2 regions of the Lysinibacillus sp. FSL W8-0992 genome follow, and region 1 is predicted to be linked to the other one. Evidence: riboswitches for the same ligand, from Rfam matches in the RefSeq annotation. Region 1 holds a riboswitch; the other holds the start of a gene.
What was found. Region 1 has a riboswitch for FMN ahead of ribE (riboflavin synthase). Riboswitches for the same ligand answer to the same signal wherever they lie in the genome.
Positions count from the first base shown of each region.

Region 2: it holds a riboswitch for FMN, as region 1 does, so the genes downstream of both, NSQ74_RS19430 (ECF transporter S component) here and ribE (riboflavin synthase) in region 1, are expected to answer to the same signal.

Region 1 covers NZ_JBBOZQ010000001.1:3,546,161-3,557,889, forward strand. The annotation lists gene NSQ74_RS17845 (hypothetical protein) at 620-772, opposite strand; gene NSQ74_RS17850 (cold-shock protein) at 981-1,226, opposite strand; gene NSQ74_RS17855 (histidine phosphatase family protein) at 1,365-1,922, opposite strand; gene NSQ74_RS17860 (Spo0B domain-containing protein) at 2,188-3,495, opposite strand; gene NSQ74_RS17865 (C45 family peptidase) at 3,817-4,851, opposite strand; gene NSQ74_RS17870 (DUF1540 domain-containing protein) at 5,077-5,304, opposite strand; gene NSQ74_RS17875 (spore germination protein) at 5,445-6,887, opposite strand; gene ribH (6,7-dimethyl-8-ribityllumazine synthase) at 7,023-7,490, opposite strand; gene ribB (3,4-dihydroxy-2-butanone-4-phosphate synthase) at 7,508-8,137, opposite strand; gene ribE (riboflavin synthase) at 8,195-8,833, opposite strand; FMN riboswitch at 8,992-9,117, opposite strand; FMN riboswitch at 9,239-9,364, opposite strand; gene uvrA (excinuclease ABC subunit UvrA) at 9,696-11,729, opposite strand, start outside.
Region 2 covers NZ_JBBOZQ010000001.1:3,864,300-3,876,028, reverse strand. The annotation lists gene ccsB (c-type cytochrome biogenesis protein CcsB) at 1-977, shown strand, start outside; gene NSQ74_RS19450 (response regulator transcription factor) at 1,094-1,810, shown strand; gene NSQ74_RS19445 (ATP-binding protein) at 1,803-3,578, shown strand; gene sigX (RNA polymerase sigma factor SigX) at 3,762-4,295, shown strand; gene NSQ74_RS19435 (RNA polymerase subunit sigma) at 4,292-5,590, shown strand; FMN riboswitch at 5,907-6,103, shown strand; gene NSQ74_RS19430 (ECF transporter S component) at 6,331-6,918, shown strand; gene NSQ74_RS19425 (sodium-dependent transporter) at 7,066-8,412, shown strand; gene NSQ74_RS19420 (STAS domain-containing protein) at 8,573-8,959, opposite strand; gene NSQ74_RS19415 (methyl-accepting chemotaxis protein) at 8,993-10,687, opposite strand; gene NSQ74_RS19410 (ATP-binding protein) at 10,717-11,145, opposite strand.

The sequences.
Region 1 (11,729 bases):
CGACAGAATGTTTCATACGCTAAAGTATGTATAGTACGCAAAGGCACATAATTTTAACCAAAACAATTACGTTTAATTAATTCATAGCAAAATAGCAAAAACTATGACTTCTATAGTTTTGCTAACTAGCCTATGTTTTACAAATCAAAAGGTTTTCAGTCACCTTCCTCCTTAGCTACTGTATACGCTTTCATCAAATCTATCAAGAGTTAAAGCTTCGATTTAATATTTTCCCTCCTTTTTTATAAGCGATTTTTTGTACATTAAAACTATTTGATTTATCTTCATGTTGTTATATAACACCATCTGTACCAAATAAATTTTACCATACAACAATTGAAATTATTAGAATATTTTATTTTTCAGAAAATAAGAGCAGTTTTTATTGCACACGTATATTACCCAATAAATTCTACTTAAATCAATCTATCATCTTTTTTGTTACCAGATGTGCTTATAATTACAAAAAGGTAGCTCACCAAGATATTAGGTGACCTACCCTTTTAATTTTAGAAATAATGTTTTTAAGCGAATTTTTCAAGCCTATATAATTTAGTTAACGCAATATAATACAGATACAAAATCTATAGCAAAAATGCAACATCTTGTTTTACTAATTTTATTTCATTGAAATAGTAGCTAATTCCATCATTTTTTTCTCAATTGCTTTTTGCTCTGTCGCTTTCATTACTTTTTCAGGCAAATTGTTAGAAATTCGAATAGTATAACGACCATCTAAAATAACCTTCTTTAAGCACTTATTGTGTAGCATTCTACGATTGTAACATCCTACTTATTTCGCGAATGATAGCTCGGTCCGCCATCATTCCCATGGGAAATCTTCACATTGTCTACTAAGTAATAATTATTTGTGTAACGATAGACTTCATCATGTGTGTTATAGACATCAAAGAAATTGTGTGTATCCTTAGCGTAAAATTGAGCTATTAGAAAGCACTATTGATTACACTTCTTCCTATTTAGTCTGATAGGATTTCAACATTTTCCGCAACTTGCTTTTGATCAGTAGAATGTGGCTGCTCAATTAAATCAAAGGACACTTTTTGACCTTGTTTAAGAAATCTATAGCCATCCGGAAATTTTTCATTATTCGGTAAAACTGAGCTAAAATGGACAAAAACGTGATTTTTATCCTCACCATTCAGCATAATACGGCCATAGCCCTTTTCTTCTTTATACCATTTAACAATTCCCTCTCGTTTCATATTATTAACCACCTATTCATAGATTCTTATTTTACAATAAATAATAAGCATGTAAAAACATTATTCCAAAAATCAGAACACTCATAAGAGGGTTAGAAATAAAAGCTTATTAGGTTGAATACATTGAACTTTCACTACCTATTTATAAAGAGGATTCCCTAAAGTCGCTAAATCAGTTAATGGTAGCTGTTTTATAATTTCATAACCGTTACCTTCACCTTTAGGCTTTACAATGACCGTTCCCATATTAGGAATTTTACCTAACCCTATTCCATTTGGAAAACTATGCGCTATAATTACTTGATTTGTCCCAAAGGGAGGTGTCTTTTCTAATTGAGATTGAACATTTTTCAAAATATGCTGTTGTTCTATAGCTGATATGTCCCCTCCTAGTTTATTAATTTCAAACCAAAAAGGGTCGATTTGAATATACATTGTGGGGAATGCTAGCTGCGCTGTCTCAATTGTTCTACACAACGGGCTTGCAATAATAGGTGAATTAATCGGGATTTGCCAATAACGAAGCATTTGTCCATAGTAAGCGGCCTCTCTTCGACCGTAGTCAGACAAATTACGTTGTGTATAGCAATATTGAAAATTAAAATATGGCTGATCCTTTCCAACTGTTGCCTCCCCATGTCTAACATATAAAATGAAGCCACCAGCTCGCAGTAAATCAAGAATTGACTGTTCCAAATCTTTCTTTGCCCCCTAACCTACCTTAAATATTTACTGTTAATATATGACTTACTTTGTACATAAAATGATGCGCATCACACGTGAATTTACTCCAAAACCAAAAGCTCCCTACAAAATATAGGGAGCTTTCTGCTTATTTTTATAGAAACCTTATCACAATTTTAAATCCTGTAAACACAAATCGAGTCGCTAAATCTAACAAATTGGATTTAGCCTATAATGTTATGGCAATACATACATGCACTTATCGCCCTGCACTATTTCACTTTAGAGGAATGATTACAGTCGCTGTCGTTTCTAATTCGGCTGTCGTTTGAATAGAGATATTTCCATTATATTTTTTGACAACCTCTTTTACGATAAATAATCCTTGCCCTCTTATTTTACCGAATTCAGGTTTTTTTGTTGTAAACCCTTGTTTAAATATTTGTTCCGGCTCAGATATTGTCGGTCCTGTATTAATAATTTCAAAGACGTACTTCGTTTCATCCGCATGACAACAAATTGTCATTTTACGTTCGCTCTCCGGCAATTCAGTTGTGGCATCAATAGCGTTATCAATTAAATTTGATAATAACTTAATTAAATCTGTTGTTTTAATATTAATAAAAGCATCCTGTGAAACAGATATATCCATCTCAATATTATGGTTTTGGGCTGCAAGTTTTTTCGTTTGCAACAAGATTGAAAGCCCAGGGTGATTTATATTTAATTTTAGTGATTTAATTGCCTGCACATCTTTAGATAATGAAGATAAATATTGTTTTGCTTGTTCTTGCTCCCCTAGTTGCAGTAGCCCATGCAATACTTGTATATGATTGGTGAAATCATGTCTTAATGAAGATACAGAAGTAATTAACGCTTTAATTTCAGCTTGATATGTATCTTCAGTTACCCCCACTTCTTTCGTCACTTCTTTTTGATACCATCTCTGTAAAAAGAAGAAAGAAGCAATAACGATTAAAATAAATAGTCCATTATAAATAAACATGAGTAAATTATTTTCTAGAACTTTTCCTTTAATGCCATTAACTTTGTCGGCACCAATATCAATACCAAGGTAGCCAATAATTTGTCCATTTTCATTCTTAATAGGTGCTCCTACAGAAAGATAATCGCCATGGTCTGGATCCTCAATTACATTCGTAACATAAGTTAACCCTCGATAAGCTAGTTTGATTTGCTTCTCAGGCACAGTACAAATTTGTCCTATTTCAAACCCTTCTGTGTAGCTATTAGGTACACCAGCAATCAACGCTTTTGATACTTGAGGATTATCAATTTCTAATGTATACACAAATAAGGCACCCAGTTTTTCTCTTGCATCATTTAAATAGCTTCTTAATTCCCAATAATCTTCACTTTCCACAGGATTATTTAAAAATTGCTGATACTGTTTGACATCAAGTGATGATGCAATGGATATAGCCGCTTCCAGACTTTGGTTAGCGATTGACTCTTCCACCGTTTTTTTCATCTTCACATAAGAAGTGACAACATTTAAACTTGTGAACAATGACAATAATACTGTCGCTAATACTAATATTAGTTTAATTTTACGTTTTTTCATACAAACTGGTACTTCCTCATCTATTGTATTAAATATTTAATTATGTGTATTTACTACTGTAACATTTAATATTTATGATAACTGCAATAATATTATACTATAGTAATTTTCATTTTTTCATGTTTGTTTTAAAAAAATCCCTTTGAAATATAACTTATATCCAAGTTTATCTTTTATAAAAATTTTAAATTGTTATACTATATAAAATAATTTCATTTTCTTTCGAAAAGCGAAATAGCAACAAAAGGAAAGGAGAACAGCCCAACAAAAGTTATGCCATTCCCCCTAGTATCTATTAAATTATAAACTATGCATGACGAATTAGATAGCCTGAAGTATTTTTCCTTTTATGGTTGTCGGAAGAATAAGGTCACCCCTTAAAAATTGATGCAGGGAAAACGTAAGTGGCTCACTATTCTCCCCTATTCCCACAATGACTTCTAATTGATTTGGTGAGTATAGCACTGTGTGAAATGTACCAAAGTATTCTTTATATTGCTTAAAAAATAGTGGTGAATCTCCATCATTAAAATATTGAAAAGCAGACATAGCAGTCGTACATGCGTTTGCAACAAAATGATTTATATAGCGCTTGCGTTGTATTGAATTATCAATAGATGCTTTATTTTTCTCTTTCAATTCTTGTGATTCAAAATGATTAGTACACATAAATGAGTGTTGTTCAAAAACAATTTGCTCCATTGGTGTAGCCTCTACCACGACCACTTTCCCACTTCGATCAATCATCGAGTAGTTGTAGCAATAACGATGTGGGATTTTTTTTAATAGCAAAATGGCTTCTTCAATATTTTTACATTTATCCAGTAATATTCGAACAATTGTTGACGCAAGAAAGCCATCTCCTTCCCATTCATTATTAACGAAATGAAGTCCTACAACTAATCCTTTTTCATTCATTCCATCTAGCCTACCAATGATTTGCTGGCTAAATCCAACACTTGCATACCCTTCTGACGGATTAGAAAAAACAAGCCTTGCATCATATAAAGTAGGGCTAAAATCGTAATTTCTCACATAATGCCCATTATGCACAAACGACGTACATCCCATATCTGGAAATGTCATATTATAACCACTATACATTTTTATAAGGGATTCATATGACTGTTCTAAACCAGAAGCTAACCCTTTTATCTCTTGTAAAAGATTCGGTGAAATATTCTGTAATGCCTCTTGAGCCTTTTGAGCATTACAAGTAGCTGATAAGGCAAGAAACAGTTCATCTTGTATTAAATGAGCAGATGATTGTATTTCCTTACTTTGTTGAAAACCCATGTCATAAGCATCTCCCATTATCGAAACTACGCTTACTACTAAATCTTCGTATTTTTCCATTTCCATACCTCCTATACTCCAATCGGATGATAATATTATCGTATTCCTTCAAGTAACTGGAAGGTCAAGAGGCACTATAAAAAATGCTAAAAAAAGAAGTCATCTTCCATATAGGAAGACGACTTTCAAAGTGACCAAATCATTAATTATAAGGTAAAGATAAATTATTTAAATATTGCCCTTAATTCTCTATTTGCAATTATTTAAACAACCTATACCTATCATCTAAAGTTTTTCTTTTTCTTTAGATCTGAATGTTTTACAACACGTATCTGATGATTGACTTGCCGCCTCTTTGGACATATGCATTTCAAAATCAGAAGCAAACTCTGCATCATGTTTCTTATCGATACGTTTATCCATATCGATTGCTATCTTTTCAGCACCACAAAAATTACCTTTGGCATGGAAAACACAATTTGATACAGCACAGCTTACTTGAACATTCGGCATAACTATCCACCCCTTGTGATTGGTCTAGAAAAATATAGATAAGTCTAATCCATACTCTTCATTAAGTATTTTGTCCAATCCAAGCGTTTTTACAAGCAAAGCATGAAAATAACTTTATTATTTATTTAAAATGGCTATCATTAATTTTTACTGGAAGACCGAGTTTTATCTTGAGGCTGTAAAAATTTTGGGCGTTTATTATATCCACTTGGAGCTGCACGTATTAAAGATTTTTTGATATCAGACCAATTCAAATCTGCACCAAGACTTACGTACGGTACACCTAGCACGCGTATATTCGCAACATAAATAAGAATAAAGAATAGGGACAAAAAGAAACCAAATAAGCCAAAAAAAGAAGCCATTAAGACGACAAATAGACGGAAAATACTCATGGCCGTTACAAACGATTGATTTACAAGTGTATATGCCGCAATACTTGAAATAGCAATTACTACTATCATTGAAGGACTCGTTATGCCTGCCTTAATCGCCGCATCTCCGACAATTAAACCTCCCACAACACTCATGGTTCCGCTCAAAAGAGATGGTAAGCGGAGACTTGCCTCTCGAAATAATTCAAACATAAATAACATGAGCAATATTTCCAGTAAGGTAGGAAAAGGCAAGCCAGTTCTTGATTGTACAACTGTTGCTAAAAGTAGAATTGGCATTTGTTCTTGATGATAGGTCGATAAGGCAAGCCAAAAACCTGGTGCAAGCATACTTATTAATATGCCTACGATTCGTAGCAGTCGTTCTATAGAACCTACAATAGCTGGATAATCATTGTCTTCACCTGATTTAAAGAGTAAAAAGATATTAGGTGGTGTAATGATGACATAGGACACTCCATCAACTAAAATAAGAATGCGTCCTCTACTTAACGTTTGTACTGCAAAATCTGGGCGACCTGTATAATCATGTAGGGGAAGAATTTTAGATGTTTTGCCCACCCCATCCATCAATATATCGCCATTAATCACGACATCTGTATCAACTTTACGTAATTGCGTTTTCACTTCATCCACCATCGTTTTATTGGCAATATCCTCCATATAAAGAACGGCTACAGTTGTTTTAGAACGCCTACCAATTTCCATTGTTTCTACACTCAATGAATTAGTTGGTAGTCGCTTGCGAATTAGAGCAATGTTAATAAAGACATCTTCTATAAAATCATCTCTCGGTCCTTTAATTACCAGTTCATTTTTTGTTTCTTCAGGATTTCGATTCGGCTTATTTGAAATTTTACTTGAGAATAAAATTTTCTCCTTTTCAAAGTACAGCAAAGCATATCCTGTATATACACGTGTAGTAGCCTCTTCTAAATTCGTTATTTTTTGAAGATTTGGAATGTGTAATTCATTTATTATTTGCTCTGCTAATAATGGTGTTGAAACATTTTCGCACAAAGATTGGACTCGATTTATAATGACCTTATTCAATAATAACTGATCGAACATTGATTCACATGTAATAAAATGAACATTATGCTGTTGAAAGGTATAAGATTGAAATATTACGTCAGCAGAGCGTTGAAATAGTTCTTTCAACGTTTTCAATTCGATATTTTGATTCATTGATTGAATATTCCTCATCTCCTACTGAACTCGATTCAAATAAATTATTGTATTAAAATACACATACAATATTTTTCCCAATGTCCAGCAAATTATGCAGTTATCCTTTTCACCTATACATTATGTCATTGAAATTTAGCCAATCATTTTCTGTAAATTCGCCATTTCAATAGCTGATATTGCTGCGTCATAACCTTTATTACCAGATTTTGTCCCAGCGCGTTCAATTGCCTGCTCAATATTTTCAGTTGTGACAACACCAAAAATAACTGGTATGTTAGTTGTAAGAGAAACGTTAGCTATGCCTTTTGCTGATTCGTTACAAACATAATCATAATGTGTTGTAGAGCCACGAATAACTGTGCCAAGACCAATAATGGCATCATATTTTTTTGTTTCCGCTAGCTGTTTTGCAATAAATGGAATTTCAAATGCACCTGGTACCCACGCAACATCAATTAAATCCTCGTCTACACCATGACGTTTTAGCCCATCCATTGCACCGCTTAATAATTTACTAGTAATAAATTCATTAAATCGACCAACTACTACCGCTATTTTTAAATCATTGCCAATTAATTGTGCTTCAAATGTTTTTCCCATAAATTGATTCTCCTCTTTTACACTGTAAGTGAATTTTTTCCTTGTATTTGTTGACGACGATAGGCTGCTAATGCATCAATCGAAATCATTTTTAATTTGTGTTTTTCCGCATATTTGACTAAGTCATCAAAGCGAAGCATTTCACCATCATCCCCCATGATTTCACAAATAACACCAGCTTGTATGCTTCGGCAAAGCCTTGCTAAATCGATAGTTGCCTCCGTATGCCCTCTACGTTCTAAAACACCATTTTCCTTTGCTATAAGGGGAAATACATGCCCAGGTCTACGAAAATCAGTTGCTTGCGCTTGTGACTCTAGCATTTTTCGAATTGTCAACGCACGTTCAAAGGCGCTAATGCCTGTTTTTGTATCTTTGTAATCAATACTTACAGTAAATGCCGTTTGGTGATGATCTGTATTATTTATGACCATTGGATGCAACGCTAATTGTTGTGCAAGCTCCTGTGAAATCGGCGTACAAATAAGCCCTCTTCCATATGTGGCCATAAAGTTTATCGTTTCTGGTGACATGAACTCTGCAAGGGCAAGTAAATCCCCTTCATTTTCACGATCTTCATCATCCACGACAACAATCATTTTGCCTTGTTTTAAATCTGCAATTGCTTCTTCAATTGAATGTAGCAAATTGCCACCTCCTAATAAACTTTAATTTACTGTACGTTCTTTACTTTCAAAGACAGGTTAAAACCCATGCTTCGCTAAGTAATCTTTTGTAATGGTCGGTGATTGCTGACCACGCTGTAGCTGGTGCATAATGTATTTACCAACTAAATCGGTCTCAATATTGACTGGTGATCCAACATTTTTTGTCCCTAATACGGTTTCCTTATATGTGTGTGGAATAAGCGATACGGTGACGCTGTTTTTTGCCACATGGAAGAGCGTTAAACTCGTTCCATCAATTGTGATTGAACCTTTAGGAATACAATAGCAAGTTAACTCCTCTGAAAGTTCTATATCGATGTATACTGCATTGGCCATTGGACGTTTGCGTAATATTTTTCCCACTCCATCAACATGCCCTGAAACAAAATGACCACCAAAACGTCCATTCGCAGGCATTGCACGCTCTAAATTTACTGCATTACCAACCGTGAGTTGCTGCAAATTTGTCGCTTTCACTGTTTCAGGCATTACGTCCATTGTCAGTTCCTGCTCATTATATTGTGTTACTGTCAAACACACGCCATTGACAGCTATACTATCTCCTAGCTGCACGTCCGATACTATCTTTGGCGAAATAACAGTTATTTTCATACTTTGTCTATCGTTTTGCAAGGTTTTTACTGTACCAACATCCTCAATAATACCTGTAAACACATTTTTCCACCTACTTTCTACTTTTTAAATTTTGACCTGTAATTGCTTAAACGAGACAAACAAAAAACCCCATATAAAAATGAGGTTTGGGAGTTCTAATTCATAAGACGTCACTAAATAAACCTAATGGAAATAAATTTTCCAAAGGCTACCATCTCATCGTTCTTCTCCCATCCAGACTATAACTGTCGGTTTTGGATTTGCACCAAATCAGCTTGCGCTCACGGACTTTGAATTGCTTCATCACCGCCGATTGGGAATTTCACCCTACCCCGAAGAACAGATACCTATTAAATTTTTAACTTAATAAAAAAACTCCCCAACGAAGGCGATGGGAAGTAGTTTTGAATATAAGCGTAGCCAAATAGACCTTTTAAAGTCATATGAATTTAAAAAGCTTACACATCTACCCTTCTCCCATCCAGACTGTAACTGTCGGTTTTGGATTTGCACCAAATCAGCTTGCGCTCACGGACTTTGAATTACTTCATCACCGCCGATTGGGAATTTCACCCTACCCTGAAGGATATGTTTATTTAGTTACTTCATACGATAACATTATTTTAATACATTATCCACTTAAAATTTTTTAATGGCTATTTTGTGCAGTTTAATTGCCTTGGCACAATCCACATGTGCAAATTAAAGCAACCAGCTAATAATTGAGCGTATGAATAAGGAGCAAGTGACTTTGGGGATAATTTAAAATAGAAACGTTTGCATGAACTTTTGAAGGGTTCATAAATAAATACGCTCTTTTAGTAGAAAGATGTACAGTAACCTTCATCTTAACTAAAAGAGCGTATTCTTTTTAATTTTCTATTTTTTGGTATTTCCCTAAAGTACCGTTTGTTAAATGTAATTAGAACGCTTCGGCGAGTACTTCTTTCAGAAACATCCCCGTATAGGAATCCGATACTTTTGCCACTTGCTCTGGCGTTCCTTCAGCTACAAGCTTACCACCTGCGGCTCCTCCTTCAGGTCCAATATCGATAACCCAGTCAGATTCACGGATTAATTCCAGACTATGTTCGACGACGATAATGGTATTTCCGGCACAGACAAGTCTGTTTAATAAAGCATGTAACAATTTAATATCAGATGGATGAAGACCTGTCGTAGGTTCGTCCAATAAATAAAGCGTGTGGTTTTTGGATGCTTTACTTAATTCGTTTGCCAGCCTAATACGCTGTCCTTCACCGCCAGATAAAGTTTTGACCGATTGCCCCCATTGAAGATAACCCAACCCAACCTCACATAGCATTTCAATCATGCGAGAAATCTTTGTTTCCGATTTCAAAATTGGTAAGCTCTCCTCCACAGACATATTTAGCAAATCTGAAATGGAGTATCCTTCATATTTAACTTGCAACACTTCGTCAGTAAATCTTTTCCCTTTGCAGTTTGTACATGTCACTTCTATATCTGCTAGGAAATCCATATCTACTGATAATACCCCTAAACCTTGGCATGTTTCACATCGTCCACCCGCAGAGTTAAATGAGAAATGCTTTGAAGTTAATTCTCTTTCTTTTGCTTCTGGCAATCCTGCAAACAATTTGCGGAGGTGAGTAAAGACATCCGTATAAGTAGCGACATTAGAACGCTGTACTCTTCCCATTGGCGATTGGTCAAAGATAACGATATTTTCGATATGCTCTAACCCACTAATTTCCTTACATCCTATTTGGGCAAGGTTTTTCGATTTTCCTTGTGCAAGAATGTCAAAAACAAGCGTAGATTTCCCTGAACCTGAAACGCCTGTTACTGACACAAGACACCCCAATGGAATAAAAGCAGTAGGGATGTCGACATTTCGAAGTTTTGCTTGTTGAATCGTGATATGCTGTCCATTTCCCTCCCTACGAACTCGAACAGGAGAAGGGGAGCATTCTTCTACCAAATAAGCTCCAGTCACTGATTGCTCATTTGACATTAAATCATCCAGACTGCCTTCACCTACAACAGTACCACCATGTATTCCCGCACCAGGACCGATATCAATGATATGATCTGCCGCTCGCATCATCTCAACATCATGCTCGATAACTAGTACAGTATTACCTAAATCACGTAATTCCTGAAGCACTCGAATGAGACCTGCTGTATCCTTTGCATGAAGACCGGTTGTCGGTTCATCCAAAATATACAGAACGCCAGTTAAAGCTGAACCTAATATGGTAGCAAGTCGTAGACGTTGTGTTTCCCCACCAGACAATGATACCGTCTGACGGTTCAATGAAAGGTAACCAAGTCCAACATCGATAAGCCGCTGAAGTGTTGTTAACATATCCTCGATAATAGGCACCAATAAATGATGACTTGCTTCAGGTAACGCCGTCTGCAAGCTATTCGTCCATTTGAATACATCTTCAAGCGACCACTCAGATACGTCCGAAATTGTTGCATCCGCTACCTTAACTTGACGAACTTCTTTCTTTAAGCGTGCACCAAGGCAATCTGGGCAAAGTTGTTCATGAAAGAAACTTCCTTCTTTTTCTTTAGCCCCTGATTCTCCCTCTTTCTCCTTATATCGTCTCCATAAGCTCGGTATGACTCCTTCAAACTTTGTTCCTGAGACCGGTTTACTATTTGGATAGTGAAGTTTAAATTCCTCGCTCTCGACGCCATAATATAATAAATCTCGCTGAACATCATCGTAATCTTTTAATGGTAGATCAAGATCAAATTCAAATCCATAATGCTTTCCTGCTGCCACTAAAATACGCATTTGAATGTCACGATGGACCCCCTTTAGTGAAGCTACGCCACCGTCTCGTAAGCTGAGCTCAGGATTAAACACCATCGCCTCATTTATACTCGCCACATGACCAAGGCCACTACAAGTTTCACAAGCACCTTCAGGCTTGTTAAAAGAAAAATGTAGCATGCCTAA
Region 2 (11,729 bases), 320 kb from region 1:
GGCACGCTCCTGTAAGTAATATGTTTGAATTTACAACTGCTTTCGGGATGTTTATCGTTGCAGCATTCATTTTAATCTACTTTATTTATCGTCTGACAGCATTAGGATTTGTAGCGTTACCTGTAGCGCTTTTAATTATTGCATATGCGTCGATGTTCCCGAGCGAAGTAAGTCCATTAGTACCTTCATTACAAAGTTATTGGTTAACAATTCACGTTATTACAGCTGCCATGGGTCAATCCATTTTAGCAATTAGTGCAGTTGCAGGTTTAATTTACTTATTAAAAGTTGTTGATTTAAAGAAGCCTTCAAAGCAACGTTTTTGGCTTGAAGCCGTTATGTACTGTTTAGTTGTTGTAATTGGCTTTGTTGCTGTTTCATCTACATTTAGTGTTATGGATTACGAATCAAAATACACGTATCTTGATAAAGAAGGTGTATCTCGTCAAATTACTTATAATTTGCCACCAATTTTTGGCATGCACGATTATGAGGCAGTTGAGGAGCATGGCATGTCTCCATTAGTAGAAATGCCTGCACTCATTAATGCGAAAAAATTAACAACAGTTGTTTGGTCTTTACTGGTAGGGTCATTACTATACTTGTTAATTCGTCTTATTGCACGTCGTCGAATTAGCGCATTGTTCCAGCCGCTTGTTAAACGTGTAAATCTGCAATTATTAGATGAAATTGGTTATCGATCTGTTATTATTGGTTTCCCTGTTTTCACGTTAGGTGCACTCATCTTTGCGATGATTTGGGCACAACTTGCGTGGAGTCGTTTCTGGGGATGGGACCCGAAAGAAGTATGGGCCCTTATTACATGGTTATTCTATGCAGCATTCCTACATCTACGTCTATCTAAGGGCTGGGAAGGTGAAAAATCTGCTTGGTTAGCACTAATTGGTTTTGGTATTATTTTATTTAACCTAATAGCTGTTAACTTAATTCTTGCAGGTTTACACTCCTACGCGTAACAATGGGAAACGAAAAGCCTTTTCGCTGCGGCGAAAGGGCTTTCTTTTCTTTTCAAGACGTTGTGTACCATGTACAATAGAGGATAGAGAAAGTTTGGAAGAGAGGGATCGTGAAAGTGTCAGAGAATATTTCAGTATTAGTAGTAGACGATGAGGATCGCATTCGCCGCTTATTAAAAATGTATTTGGAGCGCGAAGGGTACCAAGTCGACGAAGCAGAGAATGGTGAAGAAGCGATCGAGAAATCTTTAGAAAAAGAGTATCACTGTATTTTACTAGATATTATGATGCCTGAAAAAGATGGGCTAGAAGTTTGTGCAGAAATTAGAGAACGTGCTGCAACTCCAATTATTTTATTAACTGCAAAAGGTGAGGAAGCGAACCGTGTACAAGGCTTCGAGCTTGGGGCAGATGATTATATTGTAAAACCATTTAGTCCGCGTGAAGTAGTGCTACGTGTAAAAGCTATTTTGCGTCGCTCACAAGCATTTTCACCTACAACAAATGCATCTTCATCAAAAGATTTAGTGGTATTCCAACACTTGATGATTGATCATGATGCACACCGTGTAACTGCAGAGGGAATCGAAGTAAATTTAACACCGAAAGAGTATGAATTATTGTATTTCCTTGCAAAATCTCCAGACAAAGTATTTGACCGTGAACAATTACTAAAAGAGGTTTGGCATTACGATTTCTTTGGGGATCTACGTACAGTAGATACACATGTTAAGCGATTACGTGAGAAGCTCAATCGTGTATCAGAAAACGCTGCAAAAATGATTGTTACTGTTTGGGGCGTTGGTTACAAATTTGAGGTTGTCAATGAATAGAATATGGAACAGTGTTGTCGGGAAGCTATGGGTAACCATATTGCTTCTCGTTTCATTTGTATTATTTGTTTTCACGGTTTTAATGCTCGAATTCCTTCAAAACTATCATATGCAGCAAGCCGAGATTTCGTTGCGTCAAACGGCTGCAACAATAGCGAGTATAGTGGATGACAATGAAACAGCCGAATCGACTTCGCAACTATTAACAGATATTTTACCTGATGGTACAAATGCGCTTATCGCCATTAATCATCTAGAAGTAACATTTGCGATGCAGGAAGGCGTTAACAAAAAAGAAATTCAAGGCGCAATTTTAGCGAATAAAGCGTTCCATGAAGTTTTCAAATCAGATGATCCAATCATTAAGGAAATGATGATGCCTTCCTCGACTGATAAAGAAAAAATGGAATCGTATGTCGTGTTAGGTTTCCCACTAAACGTAGAAAATGAAGTGCATGGTGCTGTATTTATTTACCAAAGTCCAGATGCGTTACATAAAACGTCCAAAGAGACTACGAAAATTGTCTTTTTAGCGGCATTCATTGCCTTTGTGTTAACGACATTCTTTGCATTTTTCCTTTCATCACGTATTACTTCGCCGCTACGAAAAATGCGCGAGCTAGCATTTGAAATTGCAAAAGGTAATTTCGAGGCAAAAATGCCGACAACGCAAAACGATGAAATTGGACAGCTTGCGGTTGCATTCAATCAAATGGGGCGCCAGTTAAAGCATAATTTAGAAGTAATCAATCAAGAAAATGAGCAATTATCCAATATTTTAACTTCTATGACTGATGCTGTTATAACGTTTAATCGGGATCGTACTATTTTACTCAGCAATCCACCTGCGGAACGCTTAATGCAAAAATGGTTTGTCAATAAAGGCTCGCAAAGTGCCAAGCCTATTCCACCTGAACTATATCATATGCTTGATCATGTATTAATGTTTGAAGATAAGCTGGAAGAAGAAATTGAGATGGATGGAAATTATTATACATTTACGATTAGCCCGCTCTATAGTGGGGAATTGATACGAGGAGCTGTTGCTGTTATCCGTGATATGACAGAACAGCATCGTCTAGAAAAGCTTCGCTCAGACTTTATTGCCAATGTTTCACATGAGCTACGGACACCTATTTCAATGCTTCAGGGCTACTCAGAAGCGCTAATGGATGATGATTTTATACAAGATCAAGAAGAGCGCAATGAGATTACTAAAATTATTTATGATGAATCAAAGCGTATGGGACGTTTAGTTACAGATTTATTGGATTTAGCACGGATGGAATCTGGACATATGACATTATACAAAGATGAAGTACCGATTAATGCGACATTTGAGCGCATTACGCAAAAATTTGCACAAGTAGCAAAAGAGAAGCATGTACAGCTCCTATTTAATAGTGAGTTTGAGGAAGATGCGGTCATAAGCATGGATGAGGATCGTATTGAACAAGTGTTAACGAACTTAGTTGATAATGCACTGCGTCATACAGATGAAGGTTCTGTCTTTGTGAAAGTAGAGAAGGAACCGACATTTGCTAAAATCTCAGTTCAGGATACAGGACATGGTATTCCACAGGAAGATTTACCATATGTTTTTGAGCGTTTTTACAAGGCTGATAAAGCGCGTACACGTTCTAAAGGGGGAACAGGTTTAGGGCTTGCTATTGCTCGAAACATTGTAAAGGCACATTCTGGAAATATTATGGTCGATAGTGTATTAAAAGAAGGAACAACCTTTACTTTCTATTTACCCTTCGACTAACTAACATTGTCCGTTAGAAGCCCATTGATTCGAAAACTTAATGCCAAAGTCTGTTAGCTGATTGTATGTAGTTTTAGTGCAGGGAATGGCACATAGCGAAATTTTGAGCAAAAAATCATTAATTAAGATGTAACTTGTGCGAGCGTTAGACGACAAATACTATGAGAACGGGGGTGGAGTGCTTTGAATGACTCCGTGTTCCATCGATTATACGATTCATACCATCAAGACGTGTTCCAGTTTCTTATTTATCTAGTGAAAAATCGTACACTTGCTGAGGATTTATCACATGAGGTGTACGTTCGTGTTCTGCGATCGTATGAACAATTCGCAGGAAATAGCAGTGAAAAAACATGGCTTTTTGCTATTGCTAAAAATGTCGCAATAGATCATTTTAGAAAGCAGGCAGTGCGGAAAAAACATTCGCTCGATTTTTTTGACTGGGAAACGGAACAACTACATTCAACCACACCATCACCGGAAGATATGCTACAGGCCAGTGATGAATTAATGCAAATAGAGTCTGCACTTGAAAATTGTACAGGGGATCAAAAAATGGTGATTATTATGCGCTTTTTCCAAGATTTATCGATTGCTGAAACAGCGCAAATACTTGATTGGACAGAAGCAAAGGTTAAGACGACGCAACATCGAGCCATTAAATTTTTAAGGCAACAGCTACAACAGGTTAGGGAACAGGAGGCGAAAAGGCAATGACTCATAAACAATTTGACGACGATGAACAACTAGAACAAATGTTGAAGAATGCCCCGAAGCTGACTGATAACCGTTCGAAAGAAGAAGTGTTGAAACGATTGCTAGCAGATTCACGTCTGCAAGATAATATACATCTTCAAGAAGCAATGCAACAACCAATAGATTCAAAAGTGCTTGAAGAGCAAGAGCGGTCTATTGCTGCTCATGAGAATGAAAGCATCAAGCCGATGCAAAAGCGTAAAAAGAGTAAGTTACCTATTTTTAGTAGTATTGCAGCTGTTTTTGTACTATCAATAGCAGGGTACGTGTTTTTAACAAATAATAATCCAGTTAAGGATGAGGCAAATGCCCCTCCTGAAAATTTTTCTACGATGCAAGAGGATCGAGCTATACAAGAAAATGAAAATGCAGATGGTGTGATGAAAGCGAATATCGGTGCCGAACATGCACGAATGCTATCGCTTCGGACATCAGTTTACGAAGACGATTTAGCAAATGCAGTAGTATTTAGAATCGGCTTACCAGGTGGCAATGCTGATAGCATACCAATGACCTATGTAATCCCGAACGAAAAATTAACGGCTGATTTTGGAAAGAAAAAGCCGACAACTCTACAAATGTATGAAAAATACGCACCACAAATTGATGAGGAAGCACTTGGTTTTGCTAATTATCATCCATACAAAGGTGAGTTGAAGGAAGAGGGTGAGACGCTAGTTCACGTCTTACCTAAAAAAAATGATTACGATGTAGCTTCAGCTTCTGTAACAAAATATTTAAGCTCGTTAAAAGATACTTTTTCCGACTCTGAATATAAAGCGATTGCGTTAAAAAATGCAGATGGTTCTCCTTATGAATTTTCGCAGGTTGGTGAGCCAAGTGAGCCTATACAGTTAACGAAAGATAATCATTACAACTATTATTTATATACAGAAGAAAATGGTACTGAATATTTATCGCCCGACTTCCACCAAACATATCCTACTGTTACAGAGGCACTTATCGCCATGCGTGATAAAAAAGATGATATTTATGTACCTGTCATCCCTGAAAATGTAACGTACACAGTGAAAGAAGAAGATGGTGGTGTTGTCATCACCTTTGACGCACCGCTGGATTTGATGACAATGGATGCTGTGCGGGCAACGCAATTAATCGAGGCCATGATGCTGACAGCTTCAAGCTTTGATAAAAAGCTACGCTTAGATAACGTCGTACAGGATAGTTGGGAAGGCTTTGATTTAACAAATTTTTTACCGATACCTGTAGGTGCAAATAAACAAACAATGCAGTAACAAAGAAAAACAGCTATCTTTTATGAGGTAGCTGTTTTTTGTATGAGTTGTCTGATGGGGAAAACGCGGAAATCGGGTGCTGAAACGCGGAATCCGGCTGTTGAAGCGCGGAATTCAGGCTCTGAAACGCGGAATCCCAGTGCTAAAACGCGGAATTCGTCGTTCATGGCTGAATTCGAATTACCTGAACTCGAAAATCAAATGGCCCTTTTATAGAAGCATTCATTAAAACATACAAATTTAATCGGAATTTTTTAAGCAGAAGTATTTACTTTTATGTAATAAAACATTATAGTTAATTTATAAAATAATATTGATTCATCTTCGGGGCAGGGTGAAAATCCCGACCGGCGGTAATAGAGTTGTAAATCGCTAGTGTTGTACTAAACTACATTAGCTCGCATGATTTACTAAATGGCTCTTCAGCCCGCGACCTGTGCAAAGATTTTTTTGCATGGCTGACTTGGTGCGATTCCAAGGCCGACAGTATAGTCTGGATGGGAGAAGATGAAGGTACGATCGTCATTCGTTGTTACGAATTAAGCTATGTGCGAGCGTTTTTTTCAGTGTGTCTACTAATTACACTGTATGCACAAAAAATAGCTAGTAATGGCGTTATTTAATCATGCCTTTTCTCCCTTATGCTGATGTGCATAAGGGTTTTTTCGTGAAAAAACAATCGATTACGTCGTAACCTTTCTTCTTGCAAGATTGAATCAGCAAAGAGGAGAGAGTTTTCAATGAAGAAAAATATCAAACTGCAATCGTTTATTACGATTGGTATGCTAAGTAGTATTTCGTTTTTATTAATGCTTTTTAATTTCCCGATTCCGCCGTTCCCAGCATTTTTAGAGGTGGATTTCAGTGATATGCCAGCTTTACTTGCAGCTATCACAATGGGTCCAGTTGCGGGTATTTTAGTAGAACTATTTAAAAATATACTGGATTGGATTTTCTCGGGTACGCCTACAGGGGTTCCGGTTGGACATATTGCAAACTTTGTGACAGGTATATTATTTATTTTACCAGTATCATTTGTTTTTAACCGTTTTAAAACAATTGCGGGTCTTGTCGGAGGTTTGGCAACAGGAACAATCGTTATGGCAGTAGGAATGAGCTTTTTAAATTACGCAGTATTTTTACCGATGTACACTTATTTCTTAGGTATGGAGCCAGTAGTTGGCGATTCATTATATAAAATGATTATTGCAGGTATTTTGCCATTTAATATCGTAAAAGGTGTTCTATTAACAGCTATCATGGTGTTACTGTTCACAACGATGCGTAGATGGATTGAACAACAACGTACAATGTATTTATCAAAATAATAAATTAAGCCTCGAGTTTATTCTTACTCGGGGTTTTTTGTGTATAGATCTAATAGCATACTGGAATCTTCAGGAATTGACTAGTCTAAATTACTATTTTAATGTACAATTAATGTGAGATTAGTTAGATTTGAGGAGATTGAAGAGATGAGTGAAAACAATGGACAATGGTCCGGTAAGTTAGGGTTTATTTTAGCATCGGCGGGTGCTGCGATTGGACTAGGGGCAATATGGAAGCTACCATATGTCACAGGGCAAAGTGGTGGCGGCGCATTTTTCCTTATATTTGTGGTGTTCACTTTGTTGATTGGCCTACCGATGTTATTATCCGAGTATATTTTAGGGCGTGGTACGCAATCAGAGGCGATAACAGCCTATAAAAAGGTTGTTCCAACGAAACCTGCTTGGGCTTGGGTTGGACGCATGGGTGTACTTGGCTGTTTTCTATTATTAACCTTTTACAGTGTTGTAGGGGGCTGGATATTTATTTATAGTGGCCTAGGTGTATCTGGGGCTGTTATTGATTCAACGGTTAATCCCAGTGAGTTATTTGGAAAAATTATTAGTACTCCGTGGATTACGTTACTAGGTTTAGCGTTATTTACACTGGCAAATGTACTTGTCATTTCACTAGGTGTACAAAACGGCATTGAAAAAGCAAATAAGTGGATGATGCCATTATTATTTGTTATGTTTATTGTTCTTGTTGTTCGTGCGTTAACATTAGATGGGGCAATGGAAGGTGTGAAATTCTTCTTATGGCCAGACTTTTCAAATATAACGGGTAAAGCGTTATTAGAGGCGTTAGGGCAGTCATTCTTCGGTTTGGCAGTAGGGTTCTCTTGTTTGGTTACATATAGTTCGTATTTGAAAAAGGATGTTAGTTTACCAAACTCTGCTGGCTCAGTAGTTTTACTGACTGTGCTCGTGTCATTTTTAGCAGGACTAGCTATTTTCCCTGTAGTGTTTGCCTTTGATTTAGAGCCACAAGCTGGGCCTGGCTTATTATTTATGGTGCTACCGACAGCATTTAGTCAAATGCCTTTTGGTGAACTATTTTTAGCGCTGTTTTTATTACTATTTTTATTTGCGACGTTAACGTCATCATTTAGTTTATATGAAATCATTGTTGCAGCATTTATGGAGAAGTGGCATATGTCACGTTCAGCCTTAACGATGTTGCTAGGAGTTGTTGTTTTTATTGCTTCCATTCCATCGGCATTATCATCTAGCTTATTAGCGGATGTATCCATTTTCGGAAAGTCGATTTTTGATGCTACTGATTATTTAGTGTCCAATTTAATGCTACCATTGGGCAATTTATTGATTGCGATCTTTATTGCCTATGTAGTAGATAAAAGCTTTGTGAAGAAGGAATTGCTCATGGGAAGTCAAATGGGGCAGGGATTTTATAAGACTTATCGCGTGCTAATGTTAGTAGTCGTTCCGATCGTTATTATCGTTGTTTTATTAAATATGCTTTTACAAAAATAATATTGAATGAAATTGTTTGAGTGCCTGGCACTTGCAGACACAATATAAGCCGCAACACTCGCTATCGCGCGATTGTTGCGGCTTCGTTTATACGTTCTCACAGCAGGCTAGGTAGATTTTTACTTCTGGGAGAATTCAAAATTGTGTGAGTGCCTGGCACTTAATATTCACTTAGGGCAAGCTCACCTAACCAGTTTTTTTCTTTAATCATTTGCTGCGCTTGCAGTTCACTTTTTGCAATGGGGAATACTTTGTCACATTGTGAGATCGCGAACAGTTTACGAATAAAATCATCTGTCACAATGATGGCGATTTTCTTTTCGGCAATCGTAACTTTCTTTGCGAAATTAATAATCATACCAAAACCAGTACTATCAATATTCGTTACCCTTTGCATATCAATTACATAGCCATGCTTTGTATCTAAACTAATAGCATGTAGCTCCTCTTTTAACTCATCGATTAATCCATATTCTAAATTCCCTGTAAAGGCGATTGAAATATAATCAGTCTTTGAATCAATATTTATCATGTTATTCTTACTCATTTCAGTGCTCCTCCGTGTCATTTAGTTAAAAGATTAAAATTTAAATTTATTTACTTCGTTTTGTAGTTTAGTAGAAATTTCCGCTAACTCCTCTGATTTATGTGAAATCTCAGCTACAGTTGCATGTTGTTCTTCAGACGTAGCTGCCATTTCTTCGGAAGCTGCCGCAGAATCTTCTAGAATGCGTGAGATATCATGTATTGCCTGTTGAACACCTAATGAATTGTCATTGACATGCGTGAATGCAGATTTCATTTGTTTCACACCTTGTTCTGTTTCAACAACATGTTCAACGATTTCTTGTAAGGCATGTCCGCCTTTACTAATGATGTTCACCTGTTCTTCTACTGCTAGTAAATTACTTTCCATAGTTCGGACGGTCACAGCAGTTTCGGCTTGTATGTTTTTAATTAAATCTGTAATTTGACCAGAAGCCAAACTTGACTGCTCAGCAAGCTGACGAACTTCTGATGCGACTACAGCAAAGCCCTTTCCTTGATCTCCGGCTCGAGCAGCTTCGATGGCCGCGTTTAAAGCTAATAAATTTGTTTGCTCCGCAATACCCGTTATGACAGTAATAATTCCACCTATTTCTTCGGAACGTTTGCCTAGTTTTTGAATCGAATCGGTTGCATAAGAAACCGTATGAGTGACTGTATTTAAATGTTTAATTGCTTCACTAATAGCATCTTCTCCTTTGTGGGCGATATAGGTAGATTGAATTGCTCTATTTAAAGTTGCTTCTGCTTTTTCTAAACTATTGGTTACTTCCTCAATCGTTGTTTTCATCATCATAACAATACGTTCAGCCTGGTCTGATTGAATGGTGGTACCATTTGAAATGTCGTTCATTGTTAAGGCAATTTGGTTTGAGGCTTCACTTGTTTGGTGTGATGATTCGGCTAATGTCTGCGAGGATCTAGCTATTTGATTTGCGCTATTCGAGACAATGGTCATTGTTTCTGTTAAACGCTGCTTCATACTATTAAATGCTTGTGCTAAATTGGCGATTTCATCTTTTCCTTTAGGATTTAATATTTTTACGTTTAAATTTAAATTAGCAAGTTCTTTAGCATTTAAACTTAATTGATTAATTGGTCCAATAATTTGGCGCTGTAAAAACCAACTAATGCTAACAAACATCAAAATCGCTATTCCTAATGAAATGGCCACATTCTCAAGGACATATTTTGTAGCAATGTTAATATAGGGCGCTGATGGCGTGCCTGTCGACCACATACCGATGATGTCGCCTTTGCTATTGAAAATTGGCTCTGTCGCAACTTGATACATACTACCTAATACATTAGCTGTACCGATAAAACGTTCTTTTTGCTCTAACACAGCAGTAGTAAGCTCTTTAGGAGCCTTCGTGTTCACTTGTCGTATACCGTTTTCCACAATAGTTGTGTTAATTCGTGTATCGTGCTGAAAGATTGTCACAAAATTACCGTCTGCTAGATTGCCAATCTCATCTACAATATCGAAATTGCCAGCAATTTTAACATCGCCTTTATATAATTCATTATTTTTAATGTCCCAATCTCCAGGAATTTTAACATCAAAATATTGATAACTTAATTGTAAATCCGATAAAAGTTTGGCATTTGCACTTTCTAAAAAATTCTTTTTAGCTTCAAAAAAATCAATTATTGCTATAAGAGAAACCATTAACAAAATACAGGTAAGAATAAGTAAGTTCATTTTTTTACGGATTGTCCATTTCACAAAAAGTCCCTCCTAATTACAGATGTACTTTATTCATGAATTTTCTTGGAAACACCGACTAAAAATTTGGTTCTTGAAATATGTTTAAACCAAATAGAATCAACCATATTTTTGACAAAAAATAATCCTCGACCTCGATCTGTATAATTATAATAGTGTTCGTTAGGATCGAATTGTAATGCCTTCTTTAAATCATTTTCAGTAATGCCTTGTGCTTCATCGATGACTGTTAATGTAATCTCCTCATCGTTTTGCAAAACTTGAATTTGAATTTTGCCGTAGGAAGAGGGTGTATCGATTTTTTCCATTGCTTCAATAGCATTAATTACTAATTCGTGTAAAACAAATCTCAATTCTTTACTGAAGGGTATACTATAAATATTTGTATAGTTTTCCATCACATTATCTATAAAATGAACTGCTTGTCGATTTGCTTGAACTCGCAGTGTAAATTTCATTACCAATCACCTATCTTGTACGTAAAATTACATTTACATTTTCGCTAGTGATATCCAGTAAAATGTAAGTAAAGTTAAATAGGTCATCGCCATTATATTGAGAAAGAATAGGAATGAAAACGCATGTCTAAACCCATCCAGTATAATAGGTATTGTGTTTTCTATACTTTAGCGGTGTTTAAGAAATTCATGTATTTTAAGATTACTAACATTTAAACGCAGAGAATTAATGTCATTTCTATAAAAATAGTTATGTGTGATAAAGGAATGAATATCGTTGACTAATACTGTTTTCACCCTATGGTTTTTGTCACCCCTATAGCAGTAAAAAGGCTTGTAAGTCTATGTATCTTTTGAATATGGATACTTAATATTGGTGACAAAGTGTTAAATAAGAATTTTAAGGCGATGCTAAATCATTTGCCTGGAGTTTGCGAAGTTTTCTTCAATTTGGTAGTTTAGACCATTTGAAAGGGAGTTTTGTTTGGTACTGGATGGAATCATAAGGCCTTTATCCACCGACGTCATTATTATAAAAGCTACTTTCGAATTATTCAATTACTTTAATAGTGATTGGTATATAG